DNA from 2 places in the Mycobacterium sp. NTMscope_MAC_269 genome. Region 1 is predicted to be linked to the other one. Evidence: riboswitches for the same ligand, from Rfam matches in the RefSeq annotation. Region 1 holds a riboswitch; the other holds the start of a gene.

What was found. A riboswitch is a leader RNA that binds a small molecule or an ion and turns the genes downstream of it on or off. The one in region 1 is predicted to bind magnesium.
Region 2: it holds a riboswitch for magnesium, as region 1 does, so the genes downstream of both, ACZ50Z_RS21700 (hypothetical protein) here and ACZ50Z_RS06150 (Rv1535 family protein) in region 1, are expected to answer to the same signal.

What each region holds. Positions count from the first base shown of each region.
Region 1 is NZ_OZ335668.1:1,266,452-1,272,116, forward strand. It holds gene ACZ50Z_RS06135 (non-ribosomal peptide synthetase) at 1-489, shown strand, start outside; gene ACZ50Z_RS06140 (carboxymuconolactone decarboxylase family protein) at 570-1,139, shown strand; gene ACZ50Z_RS06145 (NAD(P)H-dependent flavin oxidoreductase) at 1,215-2,339, shown strand; M-box (ykoK) riboswitch at 2,422-2,607, shown strand; gene ACZ50Z_RS06150 (Rv1535 family protein) at 2,895-3,140, shown strand; gene ileS (isoleucine--tRNA ligase) at 3,415-5,665, shown strand, end outside.
Region 2 is NZ_OZ335668.1:4,576,649-4,582,313, forward strand. It holds gene ACZ50Z_RS21690 (NADP-dependent oxidoreductase) at 1-162, shown strand, start outside; gene ACZ50Z_RS21695 (NRAMP family divalent metal transporter) at 154-1,956, opposite strand; gene ACZ50Z_RS21700 (hypothetical protein) at 2,030-2,245, opposite strand; M-box (ykoK) riboswitch at 2,496-2,668, opposite strand; gene ACZ50Z_RS21705 (hypothetical protein) at 2,680-2,928, shown strand; gene ACZ50Z_RS21710 (O-methyltransferase) at 2,925-3,584, shown strand; gene ACZ50Z_RS21715 (acyltransferase family protein) at 3,590-5,584, opposite strand.

The DNA.
Region 1 (5,665 bases):
CACGGCAACCGGCAGCGTGCGCACTTCGACGCCCTGCCGGTCGAGTTCGTCGCCGAGTCGATCACCACGCTGGGCGCCCAGGTGGGACGGGACGCTCCGACCGGATTCGAGACCGGCTTCGAGACCTATCACGTGATGAACCCGCACGACGACGGCGTCGGGCTCGACGAGTACGTCGACTGGGTGATCGAGGCCGGCTATCCGATCGAGCGGGTCGAGGACTTCGGGGAGTGGCTGCACCGGATGGAGACCGCGCTGCACGCCCTGCCCGAGCGGCAGCGTCACCAGTCGGTGCTGCAGCTGCTGCAGCTGCGCAACGCCCAACACGTGCCGCCGGCGGACCCGACGCGCGGCTGCCTGGGACCGACCGAGCGCTTCCGGGCCGCGGTGCAGGAGGCCAAAATCGGCCCCGACAACGACATCCCGCACATCAGCGCGGCGGTGATCATTAAATACGTGACCGACCTACAGCTGCTCGGCCTGCTCTGAAACACACAGTGCGATAGCGGATTTCGCCGCCTGCTGCCGAATTCGTCGTCGGCGTCCACCGTGCTGGCTACCATGACACGATGACGACAGCGCGCCTGCCCAAACTGCCACTGGACGAAGCCAGGGCCGCCGCCGACGAAGCGGCCGTCCCCAACTACATGGCCGAACTCAGCATCTTCCAGGTGCTGCTCAACCATCCGCCGCTGGCGCGCGCCATCAACGACCTGCTCGCCACCATGCTCTGGCACGGCGCCCTCGACGCGCGGTTGCGCGAGTTGGCGATCATGCGGATCGGCTGGCTCACCGCCTGCGACTACGAATGGACACAGCACTGGCGCGTCGCGTCCCGGCTCGGCGTCCCGGGCGAGGACCTGCTCGGCGTGCGAGATTGGCGCAACCACGCCGGGTTTGGGCCCACCGAGCGGGCCGTGCTGGCGGCCACCGACGACGTGGTGCGCGACGGCGCGGTCAGCGCCACGAGCTGGGCGGAATGCGAGCGCGAATTCGACGGCGACACAACGGTTCTCGTCGAGCTGGTCACGGTGATCGGCGCGTGGCGCATGGTTTCGTCCATCCTGCAGAGCCTCGAGGTGCCGCTGGAGGAGGGTGTGTCGAGCTGGCCGCCGGACGGCCACCGGCCCGGCTCCTAGCGGCAATCCGTCGGCATGAATTGCTCAGGGCCGTAAGCGATTGACTTATCAATCGAGAACTCTTAGCGTCGGGCAATGAGAACCAGGGTCGCCGAGATGCTCGGTGTCGAATTCCCGATTTGCGCCTTCAGTCATTGCCGCGACGTGGTGGCCGCGGTGACCAACGCGGGCGGATTCGGCATCCTGGGCGCCACCGCGCACAGCCCCGAGCGACTGCGCAACGAACTGACCTGGATCGAGGAGCAGACCGGCGGCAAGCCCTACGGGGTCGACCTGCTGCTGCCGCCCAAATACGTCGGCGCCGAGCAGGGCGGGATCGACGCCACCCAGGCCCGAACCCTGCTGCCCGACGAGCACCGCGCCTTCGTCGACGACCTGCTGGCCCGCTACGGCGTGACGGCGCCCGCCGGGGAACTCCGCCCGTCCGCGGGTGGCTTGAACATCTCGCCCAAGAGTTACCAGCCGCTGCTCGACGTGGCGTTCGCGCACAACATCCGGCTGATCGCCAGCGCGCTCGGCCCGCCCCCGGCGGACCTCGTCGAGCGCGCCCACGACGGCGACGTGCTGGTGGCCGCGCTGGCCGGCACCACCCGCCACGCGCAACGGCACGCCGCGGCCGGCGTCGACCTGATCGTCGCGCAGGGCACCGAGGCGGGCGGCCACACCGGCGACGTGGCGACCATGGTGCTGGTGCCCGAGGTGGTCGACGCCGTCGCACCGGTGCCCGTCCTCGCCGCCGGCGGGATCGCCCGCGGCCGCCAGATCGCGGCGGCGCTGGCGCTGGGTGCCGAGGGCGTGTGGTGCGGGTCGGTCTGGCTGACCACCGAGGAAGCCGAGACCGTGCCCGTCGTCAAGGAAAAATTCCTGGCCGCCACCTCCTCGGACACGGTGCGGTCGCGCTCGATGACCGGCAAGCCGGCGCGGATGCTGCGCACCGCCTGGACCGAGGAGTGGGACCGGCCCGAGAACCCGGACCCGCTGGGCATGCCGTTGCAGACCGCGCTGATCACCGAGCCGCAGGTGCGCATCAACTCCGCGGCCGCGCACGACGGCGCCAAGGCGCGTGAGCTGGCGACGTACTTCGTCGGGCAGGTGGTCGGCTCGCTGGATCGGGTCCGCCCCACGCGCGCGGTGGTGCTGGACATGGTCGACGAATTCATCGACACGATCGGCCGGCTCGACGGCCTGATCGAGAAGTGATCGCAGGCCGGTCGGCAACGAATCGCGGACACGCTGTCCAGGGATTTGACCGCGTCAGACCGCTCGTGCATTATCGGTCGGGTAAGCACCTCGTTAGGTGAGGCGTCTACACGAATACAGGCCACTGACCCCGAACGTCGAAAGACGCCCCGGGTCAGGACAGCTCCTCCCGGCTTAAGGGTTGAGCCCAGGTGGCTTCCGGCTCGGATAGTTTTCCGGACCAGGATCACGTCGTGTGGTGCCGAAGCTCTGACGAGAGGGGTGCGGATCTCCGGCGGTCGTCGGATTCTGCTCCTTTTGCTGCGCCTAGATCGCATGCGACCCCGCATGCGTCGTGACCGCGAGGAGGTGAGGGACACATGAGTTCTAGCGATAGTCCGGATCGAAGTCCGAACACTGTTTCGTCCCGATCCGTTCTCCGGCGCGACCTGCTCGGCTGAGTCGTCGCACACGCTAAGTGCTTATCCGCCAAGCGTTCTGAGATCGGAACCGACCCGGGACGGGACACGTCAGTCCTTTCTAGTCCCCGTTGGAATTCTCCTCTAGGAGGCGATCATGACCGCAGCTCTCTACGACGAAGTCGTCACCGTCGCGCCCGCCCGCACGCTCACGGTGGTGCGCGATGTCACCGAAATCCAGGTTCCCGCGCCCGAGACCCAAGAGCCGCGCCGCAGCGACTACCCGCTCTTCGGCGCGGGTGGCGACCCGCTGGTCAACGGCGCCTGCCGGTTGCTGAGCATCCCGCTGCGCCACGTGTACGCGGCGCTGTGGCGGGCCGGTGTGCTCGAGGTCCGCGCCTGACATTCCTACCGCGAGGCGGTAACCGCCGACGGGTGCACTCGGCGTTTGCGTCGGTAGTTACCGCCTCGCGGTAAGATTTACTGGCGTCGATCCGGCCATCACCGGGGAGCCTTCGGAAGAACAGCCGGCCGGCTCAGTAGAACCGAACGGGTAGGCCCGTCACAGCCTTCAATGAGCGGTCGCGCGCGAGCGCGGCAAGCGGGGTGGTACCGCGGCGCTCGCGCAGCCCGCGCGTCGTCGTCCCCAGGCCTGAGACTGGCACAGGAGACGACGTTTGACCGAGCACACTTACCCGAAGCTGGCCAGCGGGGCGCCCGACTTCCCGGCGCTCGAGGTCGAGGTGCTGGACTACTGGGCCGGCGACGACACCTTCCGCGCCAGCATCGCCCGCCGCGACGGCTCGCCGGAATACGTGTTCTACGACGGTCCGCCGTTCGCCAACGGCCTGCCCCACTACGGGCACCTGCTCACCGGCTACGTCAAGGACATCGTCCCGCGCTACCGCACCATGCGCGGCTATAAGGTGGAGCGCCGGTTCGGCTGGGACACCCATGGGCTGCCGGCCGAACTCGAGGTCGAGCGCCAGCTCGGCATCACCGACAAGTCGCAGATCGACGACATGGGCATCGCCGCCTTCAACGACGCCTGCCGCGCCTCGGTGCTGCGTTACACCGACGAATGGCAGGCCTACGTCACCCGCCAGGCGCGCTGGGTCGATTTCGACAACGACTACAAGACCCTCGACCTGCCCTACATGGAGTCGGTGATCTGGGCGTTCAAACAGCTCTGGGACAAAGGGCTGGCCTACGAGGGCTACCGGGTGTTGCCCTATTGCTGGCGCGACGAAACCCCGTTGTCCAACCACGAATTGCGGATGGACGACGATGTCTACCAGAGCCGCCAGGACCCCGCGCTGACGGTGGGTTTCAAGGTGGTGGGCGGCTCGCTCGACGGGGCTCATCTACTGATCTGGACGACGACGCCCTGGACGCTGCCGTCCAACCTTGCCGTCGCCGTCAACCCCGACGTGACCTACGTCGAGGTGCGCTCCGGGGATCGGCGTTTCGTGCTGGCCGAACCGCGGCTGGCGGCCTACGCCCGCGAATTGGGTGAGCAACCCGAAGTTGTGGGCACCCATCGCGGGGCCGACCTGCTCGGCACCCGCTACCTGCCGCCGTTCCCGTATTTTCTGGACGCCCCCAACGCATTTCAGGTCCTGCCGGGCGAGTTCGTCACCACCGAGGACGGCACCGGCATCGTGCACATGGCGCCGGCCTACGGCGAGGACGACATGGCCGTCGCGGACGCCGCCGGCATCGCCCCGGTCACCCCGGTCGACTCCAAGGGGCGCTTCGACGCCAGCGTCCCGGATTACCAGGGGCAGCACGTCTTTGACGCCAACCCGCACATCATCCGCGACCTGAAGAACGGCGCCGGCCCCGCCGCGGCCAACGGGGCGGTGCTGCTGCGCCACGAAACCTACGAGCACCCCTACCCGCACTGCTGGCGGTGCCGCAACCCGCTGATCTACCGGGCGGTGTCGTCGTGGTTCGTCGCGGTCACCGACTTCCGGGACCGCATGGTCGAACTCAACCAGCAGATCACCTGGTACCCCGAGCACGTCAAGGACGGCCAGTTCGGTAAGTGGTTGCAGGGCGCCCGCGATTGGTCGATCTCGCGAAACCGGTACTGGGGCACCCCGATTCCGGTATGGAAGTCCGACGATCCGGCCTATCCGCGCATCGATGTGTACGGCAGCCTCGACGAGCTGGAGCGCGACTTCGGGGTGCGGCCGACCAACCTGCACCGCCCGTTCATCGACGAGCTGACCCGGCCGAATCCCGATGACCCGACCGGGCGCAGCATGATGCGGCGCATCCCCGATGTGCTCGACGTGTGGTTCGACTCGGGTTCCATGCCCTACGCCCAGGTGCACTATCCGTTCGAGAATAGGGAATGGTTCACCGGGCATTACCCGGGTGACTTCATCGTCGAGTACATCGGTCAGACCCGCGGCTGGTTCTACACGTTGCACGTCCTGGCCACCGCGCTGTTCGACCGGCCCTCCTTCAAAACCTGTGTGGCCCATGGCATCGTGCTGGGCTCCGATGGCCAGAAGATGAGCAAGTCGCTGCGCAACTATCCCGACGTGTCCGAGGTGTTCGACCGCGACGGCTCCGATGCCATGCGCTGGTTCCTGATGGCCTCGCCGATCCTGCGCGGCGGCAACCTGATCGTCACCGAGCAGGGCATCCGCGAGGGCGTGCGCCAGGTGCTGCTGCCGTTCTGGAACGCCTACAGCTTCCTGGCGCTCTACGCACCGAAAGTCGGTACCTGGCGCACCGATTCGACCCAGGTGCTGGACCGCTACATCCTGGCCAAGCTCGCCGAGCTGCGCGACGACCTGACCCGCGAGATGGACCGCTGCGACATCTCACGGGCCTGCGAGCAGCTGCGCCTGTTCACCGAGGCGTTGACGAACTGGTATGTGCGACGGTCGCGTTCGCGGTTCTGGACCGAAGACG
Region 2 (5,665 bases), 3.3 Mb from region 1:
CCCGAGGTGCTCGCCGAAATGGCCGGCCTGATCGTCTCCGGCGCCATCGACTTCGACATCGCCGCAACCTATCCGCTGGACCGGGTCGCCGACGCTTTCGCCGAACTCGAACAACGGCACACCCACGGGAAAATCGTTCTGCTGCCTACCAACTCACAATGAAATGACCGGTCCGGCGACACCGGCCTGCACGATCTTGATGATGACGAACGCGACTGCCACCACCAGGTAGCCCCGCAGGGTGAACAACCCCGCCCGGCGCATCGGCGACATTGCCGGCCGGTCGAGCACGGCCAGGTTCGGGGTTTGCCAGGCGGCCCGGTCCTGGCGGCGCACGGCCCGCCGCTCGGCGCGGGTGAGCGAAGCGGCGTCGTCCAGTTCGTCGACCTGCTCCGGGTCCAGCCCCCCTCCGAGCGTGCGCACGATCGCTTCGGCGTCGGCCAGGTTGCGGTGTCGCCGCCCGACGATGATCATCACCGCGCCGCCGGCGATGCCGATCGCGGCGCCGCCGGCGAGCCCGGCCTCGATGGTGGCCGTAGACAGGTCCGGGAAGAAGGTCGTCGCCGTCAACGCCAGGGACAACAGCACCAGACACCACACGATGGTCCACGCAACGATGTTCTGCCGCACCGTGTTCACCCACGGTCCGAGCACCGCGCGGTCGTTGCACAGCAACACCAGAAAGACGGTCGCCGAGGGAAGCAACACGCCGGCGAGCGCCTGCACGCCTTGGGTCACCAGGCCCAGGACGTGGTCGGGGCTGAAGGAGACCGCCGCGGATACCGCGAGCAGCACCGCGTAGCCGCCGTAGAACACCGGCGCCTCGCTGATCTTCCAATGCAACGAGTGCCGCCTGCCCATGGCGTCACCGACGGCATAGGTCGTCGCCAGGCCGACGGCGTTGGCGCCGATCAGCGACGCGTCCAGCAGGATGATCGCGAACAGCGCCCCTACCGTGCCGCCCAGATGCCGGGTCAACCCCCCGGCGACCGCGCCCGCGTCGGTGAAGTGCCCGGCATCGGCGGTGCCCGCCATCCCGAACGCCGTCACCGCCATCAGCGCCGTCGCACCGACCATGACGACGACGATCCCGATCACCAAATCGGCTCGCCCGTAAGGGATCCAGCGCGCGGTGATGCGCTTGTCCACTACGTTGGATTGCTGGAAGAACAGCTGCCACGGCGCGACCGTCGTCCCCACGATCGCCACCACCAGCAGCAGCACGGTCGAGTTCAGCCCGCCGGGGAACTGCGGGATCAGCCCTGCCGCAGTCGCTTTCGGGGCCGGATGCACCAGCAGCACCATCGGGATGATCAGGACGTTCACCGCGATCAGCAGGAACATCAACCGCTCCCAGCGCCGAAACGAGCCCCCGGCCACGACGGCGAACAGCAGCACCGCGGCCGCCGGGACGGCGACGATCTTCGGGCAGCCCAAGAAGCCGAGAGCCAGTGACACACCGATGAATTCGGTGACGATCGTCAACGCGTTCAAGACCAACAGGTCACCGACGCTGAAGGCGCCCCAGAACTTGCCGAACCGTTCGAAGATCAAGCGGGCGTGGCCCACCCGGGCGACCGCGCCCAGCCGCAACACCATTTCCTGGTTCACGTACAGCACCGGAATCATCAGCACCAGCGTCCATAGCAGGCCCATCCCGTAGTCCTGGCCGGCCTGGGCGTAGGTCGCGACGCCACCGGCGTCGTTGTCGCCGACCATCACGATCAGGCCGGGACCGGTGATGACCGCCAGCGTCTTGAGCCGCCGCCAGCGGCCGCTCGCCGTGCCGCCGGTGCCGTCGCGCGCGATGCGACCGAACGCGCCGACGATGTCGCCGACGTGCGCGGTGTCGAGCACCGTCGGCGTCTGCGTGTCGGCGCGCGGGTTCTCCGGCGCGGCGGCCGTGCGGCCGAAACCCGGGCCGCGGCGGCCGCCGCCGGTGTGGATCGACGTCATCTGATCCTCGCTATACGAATCGTTCTCACCTCGCGGTGAGGGCATGCGGGATGCACTCGATGCGCGGAACGGATCACCAATGGTTGTCGGCGCGGTCCGAAGCGTGTCCGCCCAGCGAGGCGGTGACCACCGCGATCGGCATCCGCGAGACGTACAGGTTGGCCCGCTCCTGTGGGGTCAGGTTGGCCCGCAGGTGCAACTTGTCGGCCAGCAGCCGGCCGGCGCGCAGCATCGAGCGCCCGCGACCGCTCGGAACGGCGGAAAAACGGTGCGTAACAACAAAAGCCATGATCTTCTCCTGCCAGGGGTCCGATCGGCGTCGACACCGTCTGTGGAACGTGTCAGCCGCGCAGGACCAGTCGCAAGGTCAGGCGGCGGAAGGAATGCCGGAGCCGGATCGGGACAAAACGAATTTCGGATACGGACTATCGCCGGGACTCATCTCGCCCTCACCTCCTCACGGCCGGGACACACGCGGGTGTCGTCACATTCACCTGAACGGGAGGAGGCAGAAGTGACCGACGGCACCAACGCCGCCGGTCGCACCCCTCTCGTCGGAGCTTCGGCACTGCACGGCGTATCCGGAACATTCCAGAAGCCACTTGGGCTCAACCCTTGGGTCCGGGAAGAGCTGTCCTGACCCGGGGCGTCTCTCGACGTTCGGGGTCAGTGGCCTATATCCATGCAGACGCCTCACCTACCGAGGTGCTTGCGGAGTCCATAGTGGCACCGCGGCCCGGGCTCGTCAAACTCATTTGCGCTGAGCGTGGCGCCGTCGCCGGGCCCGGTTCGATCGCCCGACTCCTCACTCGCGCCGTCCCGGCGCTCACCGTCGCCGGGCCCGGTTCGATCGCCCGACTCCTCACTCGCGCCGTCCCGGCGCTCACCGTCGCCGGGCCCGGTTCGATCGCCCGACTCCTCACTCGCGCCGTCCCGGCGCTCACCGTCGCCGGGCTAGGCTCGGCGAGATGACCACAACGCTGCAGGATCCCCGGGTCGCTTCGACGCTCGACCGCATGTACGCCGAGTCGACGAACCAGATGTCGCTGTTGCGCGAGCGGCGTGGCACGTTCGATCAGCCGATGACCGCCCGGGAGCGCGCCGAGGCGATGAGCGAGTTCTACATCCCCGTGACGCCCGAAGCCGGCCGGCTGCTGTATTCACTGGTGCGCGCCACCCGCCCGGCCACCGTCGTCGAATTCGGGATGTCCTTCGGCATTTCCGCCGTTCACCTGGCGGCGGCGGTGCGTGACAACGGCAGCGGCCGGGTGGTGACCACCGAGCTCAGCGAGACCAAGATCGCGGCGGCGACGAAGACGTTCGCCGAGACGGGCCTGGACGATGTGATCACGATTCTCGAGGGCGACGCCCTGACCACGCTGGAAAGCGTGGACGGAGCAGTCGATTTCCTGCTGCTCGACGGTTGGAAGGATCTGTACCTGCCCGTAATCGAGTTGCTGGAGCCCCGGCTTTCCACGGGTGCGTTGGTCATCGCCGACAACGCCAGCTCAGCCGACATGGCGCCGTATCTCGACCGCGTACGCGACCAGGCCAACGGCTACGTCAGCTTCAACTTTCAAGTCCGCGACAGCGACAGCATGGAAATCAGCTGCCGCACGGGCAATTAGAAGAATTACCGCAGCGATTCCTCGAGCCACGGCGTCAGCCACTTCACCCCTTCCGGGGTCAGGTGCACGCCGTCGCTGCGCACCTTGATGCCGTCGACCTTGGCGGTATAGACACCGTCGGGGCACAGCTTCTTGTTCAGGTCGAGGATCGCGACATTTGGATGGTGGCTGACAGTCTTGCGCAACATGGTGTTCCAGAGGTTGACGCGGTCCGGCTGGTCCTCGGGATAGAGCCGGCCGTCCGGCTTTTCACCGCCGCGGCTGTAGGGCACGGTCGCCACCACCACCCGCACGCCGGTGGAACCGGCGATGGTCAGCGCCCGCTCGAGCTCGCCGTTGAGGTAGGCGTCGAAGGTCGGGTCGCCGATGTGGGTCCACTGGCCCTCGTTGACGCGGTCCACGGTTTCCCAGCGGCCGATGATCAGCAGCGCGACATCCGGCTGGTCCTGGCTGACCTGCCTCGCCCAGCGGATCGGCCAGCCGTCGCATTCGGAGCGCTGCTCGAGGGTCTGACCCACATACCGGTACGGGGTGCCGCGCACCAGGCTGCATCCGATGACGGTGTGGTCGAGGAACGCGAATCCCGGTGTCGGCGGCAGGTAGTGCATCCACGTCCACCCGATCGAATCACCGAACACCGAGACGGTGAACGGCCGATTAGGATCGCGCGGCCGGCTTTCGCCAGGCGGCGACGGTGAGACCGCGGCGACCGCCGAGACGCCGGGCGGCAAGCCCGCCTCACGCAGCCCGGGGCCGGTTCCGACCGGAACCACCAACAGCGTCACCGCCGCGGCGCTGCCCACGGTTGCCGCCGCCAACGGCAGCAGCGGCACCCGCGCCGGGCGCCAGCGCCGGATGGGCTGCTCGAGCACCCAATACGACGCAGCGGCCACCGCCACCGTGGCGGCGCACCGGGCGGCGAACAACGGCAGCCCGGACCATCCGGTGCGTTCGCCGTTGAGCGTTAAGAAGATTGGCCAGTGCCACAGGTAGACCCCGTAGGAGATGGTCCCGAGCCACACCAGCGGCGGCAACGCGAGCGCGCGGGCGACGATGCCGCGTTGCTCCGAAGCGACCGGGGCGATGACGACGACGGCCGCGATCGCGACGCCGATCAGCAAGCCGTGTCGGAATTCGCCGCTGGCACCGGTGGCGTAGTGGGTCGCGGCAGCCAGCCCCGCCAAACCCAGCAGCGGCAGAATCCGGGCGGCGCGCCGGCCCCACCGCGTGCGGATCATGCACCAACCGCGGTTCATCGACGGCCAATCCCGCACCAGCAGGGCCGCCGCCGCCGCGCCGACCAGCAGTGCCTGCGCGCGGGTGTCGGTGCCGAAGTAGATCCGGTCGCGGGTGGCGTCGGAGGCCATGACGATGGCGAGCGCCGCGGACGCCAACGCCCCCAGCGTGGCGATCAGGAAAATCGCGAAGCGCACCCCGCCGACGGTGGCCCGGGTGAAGCGGCGCCTCGCGCGCGCGGCCAGCGACACCGCGACCGCGATCAGCAGCAGCGGCCAGACGAAGTAGTACTGCTCCTCCACCCCGAGCGACCAGGTGTGCTGCAGCGGCGACGGCGGTGCGCCCTGGGTGAAGTAGTCGGTTTTCTGGGCGACGAACCGCCAGTTCGCCATCCACACGAACGCGGCGATGGCGTCGTCGCGCAGACCGGTGAGCGACCGCTCGGGCAGCAGCTGCCGGGCCGCCGCCACGGTGAGCACCATCAACACCAACGCCGGCAGCAGCCGCCGCGCCCGCCGGATCCAGAAGCCGGTGAGCTCGATGCGGCCGGTGCGCCCGAGCTCGTCGAGCAGCAGCGATGTGATGAGAAATCCGGACAGGACGAAGAAGACGTCGACGCCGATGAATCCGCCGCTGACCCCGGGGATGCCGCCGTGCCCGATGAGCACCAGCGCTACCGCGATCGCGCGCAGGCCGTCGAGCGCGGGGATTCCGCTGCGCCGCTCCGGCCGGTCCCAAACCGCCAGCCGGCCCACCCGGCGCACGGGTGCGACCCATCGGGGCCGAGTACGACGCGCCGGTGCGGGGTGAGACCCGCCCGGCTCGGTGCTCGCCGTCAACGCGCC